Linked DNA regions of Terriglobus roseus. The protein of the gene in region 1 interacts with the protein of each later gene in a pairwise test. Links are inferred from orthologs where the notes say so. Each region holds a gene or a part of one and is shown on either strand. Other genes may lie near its edges.

Region 1 (2,999 bases):
CCATCCGCGGCTCCAACGAGCGCCGCTTCCTGCACCTCTGCGAACGCGACATCGCACGCGACACCGCCATCATCGTCGACACAGTAATGCGCTACTTCGAATAACTCGACCGCATCCGGAAAACAAAACGGCCCGCACAATGCGGGCCGTTCTTCTTGGAGATTGAATAAGGAACTTAACGAAGCGAAGCGGTACTCACGGCAAGGTTCGATTCCTGATCGGTAGCCATGCCAACACTCTGCACCGGAGAAGTCGTCGGAACCACACGCGCCGTCATCACAAGCGCCGCATCCAGAACCAGGGCCGTGGCTAACATCCATTTGAAAAGATTCATTCGTCTTCCTCCTTCCGCTTCCATAAGCAGACTAGAAGTAAGATGCCTCTGAAACCATTCCCAAAATCTTCCCAAACCGAGCAAAAAGTGCCCTTTACGACCCCAAAAGTGCGCGATTCAGCCCAATAATTGCAGCAATCCAGCCTCATCCAGTACAGCTAGGCCCAATTCCCGGGCCTTATCCAGCTTGCTTCCGGCCTCCTCGCCAGCCACCACATAACTCGTTTTCTTCGAGACACTTCCAGACACCTTACCGCCCGCAGCCTCAATCCGCTGCTTCGCATCATCACGCGTCAGCGTAGGCAAAGTACCCGTCAAAACAAACGTCATTCCCGCCAGCGCCGTGCCAACTACTTTCTTTTCAGCAGTAAACTGCAATCCCTGCCCACGCAGATCCTCAACCAGATCACGATTCTTCTTCACCTGGAAGAAGTCATAGATCGTCTGCGCAACAATCGGCCCAATCCCCTCCGCAGCCTTCAACTCATCAACGGAAGCCTGCATGATGGCATCCATGCTGCCAAACGTATTCGCCAGATCCTGCGCCGTCCGCTCGCCCACATGCCGTATGCCAAGCCCCAGCAACACACGATAAAGCGGCGCCTTGCGCGAACGATCAATCTGCTCAATCAACGCATCCGCGGTCTTCTGCCCAACGCGCTCCAACGTCAATAAATCTTCGGCCTTCAACCGATACAGATCCGCAACCGTATGCACCAACGCAGCACGAGTCGGCTCTTCCTCACTCGCTGCATCAGCCTCTTCCAACGGCACATCCTCTGCCTCCGCAGCTTCCACCAGCGAGTGACCAAGCAACTGCCCCACCATCACATCGCCCAGGCCTTCAATGTTCATCACACCGCGCGAAGCAAAGTGAACCAACTCCTCATGCAAACGCGCAGGACAACTCGCATTCACGCAGCGATAGTCCACCTCGCCCTCTTCACGCAGCACAGGCTGATCGCATCGCGGACAACGCGAAGGAAACACAATCTCCACATCACCACGTGGATGCTGCGCATCGCTCACAACTTCCGTGATCTTCGGAATCACATCGCCGCCACGCTCCACGGCAACAGAGTCGCCAATCTTCACACCCAGTCGCGCAATCTCATCCGGGTTATGCAACGTCGCGCGAGCAACCGTGATGCCGCCAATCCCAACAGGCGCAAGCACCGCAACCGGCGTCAACTTACCCGTGCGTCCCACCTGGAACTTCACACCCAGCAGCTTCGTCACCGCACCACGCGCAGGAAACTTATACGCAATGGCCCAACGCGGTGCCTTGCCCGTAAAGCCCAGTCGCTTCTGCTGCGCAACCGAGTTCACCTTGATCACAATGCCGTCAATCTCATAACCAAGGTTGTCGCGCCGTGCCTCTGCTTCTGCAATGAACGCCAACACATCATCAATCGTGGCCACCGTGCGCGCATACGGATTCGTCTTGAAGCCAGCAGTACGCAACGCCTCGAGCGTCTCGCTCTGCGTTGGCAATAAGAACTCACCATTCACTAGAAGGAAGTAAGCGTAGTAATCCAACCGACGCTGCGCGACGATGCTCGGCTCCACAGTGCGAATCGTTCCCGCAGCCGCATTGCGCGGATTCGCTGCAGGAGACTGCCCCGCACGCACGCGCTCCTCATTCATTTTGATGAACGCAGCCTGCGGCATCACCACTTCGCCACGCACTTCAAACGTCTGCGGCATATGCGCCTTCTTCAACTTGTCCGCACTCACGGCCAAGGGCACACTGCGAATCGTCCTCACATTGCTGGTGACATCTTCTCCCACCGTTCCATCACCACGTGTAAGCCCACGCGATAGATGCGCTGCACCATGCCCCGCGCCTTCGTAGTGCATCGCCAGCGACAAGCCATCCAGCTTGTATTCGCAAACGTATTCCAACGTCTCGTTGCGATGGATCGAAGCCGCCACGCGATCCGCCCACGCACGCAGCTCGGCCTCGTTATATGCGTTATCCAGCGACAGCATGGGCCGCGAATGCGCGACCTTCACAAAGCCTTCCTTCGGCTTGCCACCAACACGCTGCGTAGGACTGTCCGGTGTAACCAACTCCGGATGCTCCGTCTCCAACGCCTTCAACCGATTGATCAACCGGTCATACTGCGCATCCGTAATCTCCGGCGCGTCCATCACGTAATACAGGTGTTCGTGATGTTCAATCTCACGTCGCAGCGCGTCAATTTCTTTTACCGTCGTTTGTTCGCTCATGGATGCCTTGAAAAATTCTGACTAAGAAATGATGCCGCAGGTGGGCCAATGGTCAGGTGCCACCCATGCCTGCCGCGCTTCTGTGTTCTTCACCACGTCAAAGTTATAAAACCGTTGATGCAGATCTCGCCTGCCACCATAAAGAGTCACGGCTCGCTGCACAAACATCAGATGCGACGCTGCCTTCTCCTCTTCATGCAGTCGTGCCAACACCGCAATCCAGAAACGCGTAAGCGTCTCGTGATATCCGCTCGTGTCCGAGTTCACGGTGCCCACCGACTCGTTGTAAGCGCGAACGCGCCGACGCATTGTCTCCAGCGCAAGCGGCTCACCATGCAGAGAGACGTAGTTGGCTCCCACAGCCACATGTGCGGCATGCGTCCACGCAGCTTTCGGCAGACTTCCCGCTTCAAAAGCCTGTACCAACGAATGC
Region 2 (3,158 bases), 4.1 Mb from region 1 along the record:
ACGATGGCTGCAAAGTCTGCGATGGTGGCGGAGGCCTTCATGGGGTCGGTGAGGAGTTGATTCACCGTGAGGGCTTCAATGTTGGTGGCTTGCCACGGCACCGATGCGAAGACTTTGGACGCCTGCAGGTAAACGATGGCGATGGCGGGGATGCCGAAGAGCCATCGCCAAGTGAGTTCCAGCAGCACCCACGAAGGATGGTTGCGCACCTGTGTGAGTGTGGCGACGAATCCCTGCGTGGCGCGCTGCTGTTCCTTAACCAAACGAACTATCCCTTCACAACGAGGTTGACCATCTTGCCGGGAACGAAGATCTCCTTGACGATGGTCTTGCCTGCGATACGTGCGGCCACCTTCTCATCGGCCTTTGCTGCGGCCTTGATGGTGTCGGCGTCCGCGGCTGCGTCAACCTTGATGACGTTGACGAGTTTGCCGTTGACCTGCACGGGGATTTCGATTTCGTCTTCGCGCGCGAGTTCCTCATCTGCGATGGGCCAGGGCTGACGGAAGACGATGCCGGTGTGACCAAGCTCCGTCCACAGTTCCTGCGAGAGGAATGGCGCGAACGGTGCGAGCAACAGCACGAGACCGCGGAAGACTTCGCGGATGGTTGCGGGCGAGATGTCGCCTGCGTCCATCTTCGCTTCGCTGGCGGAGATTTCATTCACCAGCATCATCACGGAAGCGATGCAGGTGTTGAAGTGCCAGCGACCGCTGAAGTCCAGCGTGATCTTTGCGATGGTCTGATGCAATGTGCGCAGCAGGTGCTGACCGTCGACGCTTAGGCCTTCGAGGGTCTGCGTGTGTTCCGTTGCGCGATGCAGCGCGGCGTACTTAGTGGTGAGGCGATGCACGCGCGAGAGGAAGCGATAGACACCGGCGACGCCTTCTTCCTGCCATTCCAGATCACGATCTGGCGGTGCAGCGAAGAGTGCGTACATACGCGTTGCGTCTGCGCCGTACTTGGCGATCATGTCGTCGGGCGAGACAACGTTGCCCTTGGACTTGGACATCTTCGCGCCATTCTTGATGACCATGCCCTGCGTGAAGAGGCGCGTTGCGGGCTCACTGTTCTTGATGAGGCCAATGTCGCGCATGACCTTTGTCCAGTAGCGCGAGTAGATCAGGTGCAGGATCGCGTGCTCGACACCGCCGATGTACTGGTCGATGGGGAACCAGTAGTTTGCGGCTTCGCTGGCGAAGGGCGCGGTGTTGTTGCGCGCGTCGGTGTAGCGATAGAAGTACCAGGACGAATCGACGAAGGTATCCATGGTGTCTGTTTCGCGACGCGCGGGACCGTCGCAGTTCGGACACGTCGTGTTGACAAAGTCTTCCGCGCGCGAGAGCGGTGAGCCATCGACGACTGCGAGGTCAACGTTCTCTGGCAACAGTACGGGCAACTGGTCTTCCGGCACTGGCTGCATGCCGCACTTGTCGCAGTAGACGACAGGGATGGGCGTGCCCCAATAACGCTGGCGCGAAACGCCCCAGTCCTTCAAGCGATATGTGGTGGTCTTCTTGCCGAAGCCGTTCTTCTCTGCGAAGGACGACATCTTGTCCTGCGCTTCAAGCACGGCTTCGCCGGTCCATTCGCCGCTGTCGATCAGCACTGACTCTGCCTTGTCCGTGTAGGGCAACGGCAGGTCGTTGGTGTCGAGGTTGGGCGCGATGACTCGCTTGATGGGTAGGCCGTACTTCGTTGCGAACTCGAAGTCGCGTTCGTCGTGCGCGGGCACGCTCATGACTGCGCCTGTGCCGTAGCCGGAGAGAACGTAGTTGGCGATCCACACTGGCAGCTTTTCGCCGTTGAAGTGGTTAATGACGAAACGGCCTGTGGGCACGCCGTGCTTGGGCAGTTCGCCCAGCATGTCGGTGTCGCGCGCGGTCTTCTGCTCGGCGAGCATCTTGTCGACTTCAACGGACAGTTCTGCATCCCCGCCAGCCCAGTGCTGGACGATGGGATGGTCCGGTGCAAGCTGCAAGGACGACGCGCCGAAGATGGTATCAATGCGCGTGGTGAAGACCGTGATGGTCATTTCGTCGGTGCAGCCGTCCACGGCGAATGTGACTTCAGCACCTTCGCTGCGGCCGATCCAGTTGCGCTGCATGACGCGCACCTTCTCAGGCCAACCTTCCAAATTGTCGAGGCCGTCGAGCAGTTCGTCCGCGTAGTTGGTGATGCGGAAGAACCACTGCGTGAGGTCGCGCTGTTCCACCAGCGTATCTTCATGGCGCCAGCAGCAGCCTGCGATGACCTGCTCGTTGGCGAGCACCGTGTTGCAGTTGGGGCACCAGTTGACCTTGCTCTTGCGGCGGAAGGCGAGATCGCGCTTCAGCATTTCCAGGAACAGCCACTGATTCCAGCGATAGTACTCAGGCAGGCAGGTGGTGACTTCGCGCGACCAGTCGTACGACAGGCCCATGCGCTGCATCTGCTTGCGCATTTCGGCGATGTTGCTCAGCGTCCACTCGCGCGGTGCGGTGTTGTTCTTGATGGCGGCGTTTTCAGCGGGCAGGCCGAAGCTGTCCCACCCCATGGGGTGAAGGACATTGAAGCCGTTCATCCACTGGTAGCGCGCGAGGGCGTCGCCGATGGAGTAATTGCGGACGTGGCCCATGTGCAGCTTGCCGGAGGGATACGGCAGCATTTCCAGCACGTAATACTTCGGCTTTTTGCTGGTGGCGATGGGGTCAGCCGCGTACAGCGATGGGTCAGCGTCCCAGATGGCCTGCAGGCGCGGCTCAATCTCGTTGGGCTGATAACGCTTTGGTTCTTCAGTGGCCGGATTGTTCGGATCGACGATCTGTTCGGAAGACATGCACCTTTTATTGTAGGCCGCGCCGGTGTTGGATGAAACACCGGCGCGGCGAGGTGCGATTTACGCTGCCGTAACTGCGAATGCGCGTGTTGAAGGGCGCAATAAAGCTCGCGGCACTTTGTGGGCGTCGCGGCGGAGGAGCTTCTTGCCGCGCATCAGATGGCCTTCCACGCTTCGTGGCGTGGCTCCGCGACGGGCTGCGATGGTTTCCACGGAGAGTTCGTCAAAGTAGCGCATGCGAAGGACCGCCTGGGTTCCTGCGGGTAAACGTTCCATGCGCAAGAGAAGGATGCTGTGGTCTTCATTGCGGAGGAGTGCGCGCTCTGGGGTTTCCATGTGG

What was found.
Region 2: the proteins of ligA (region 1) and leuS interact in binary tests that used the Escherichia coli proteins (3 or more experiments, as listed by UniProt). The link is inferred for Terriglobus roseus from one-to-one orthologs.

Annotation. Positions count from the first base shown.
Region 1 is NZ_LT629690.1:4,533,151-4,536,149, reverse strand. What follows is about bases 10-2,935. They hold ligA (NAD-dependent DNA ligase LigA), read right to left. Parts: upstream 2,567-2,935; coding sequence 452-2,566; downstream 10-451. Other genes in these bases: BLT38_RS18910 (hypothetical protein), read right to left, coding at 2,588-2,935; BLT38_RS20600 (hypothetical protein), read right to left, coding at 176-334; BLT38_RS18920 (TetR/AcrR family transcriptional regulator), read left to right, coding at 10-104. In the rest of the region: more of BLT38_RS18920, read left to right, coding at 1-9; more of BLT38_RS18910, read right to left, coding at 2,936-2,999. UniProt on the Escherichia coli protein: DNA ligase that catalyzes the formation of phosphodiester linkages between 5'-phosphoryl and 3'-hydroxyl groups in double-stranded DNA using NAD as a coenzyme and as the energy source for the reaction.
Region 2 is NZ_LT629690.1:418,635-421,792, reverse strand. The notes cover bases 44-3,128. They hold leuS (leucine--tRNA ligase), read right to left. Parts: upstream 2,819-3,128; coding sequence 269-2,818; downstream 44-268. Other genes in these bases: BLT38_RS01960 (RNA polymerase sigma factor), read right to left, coding at 2,879-3,128; BLT38_RS01970 (hypothetical protein), read right to left, coding at 44-263. Outside these bases: more of BLT38_RS01970, read right to left, coding at 1-43; more of BLT38_RS01960, read right to left, coding at 3,129-3,158.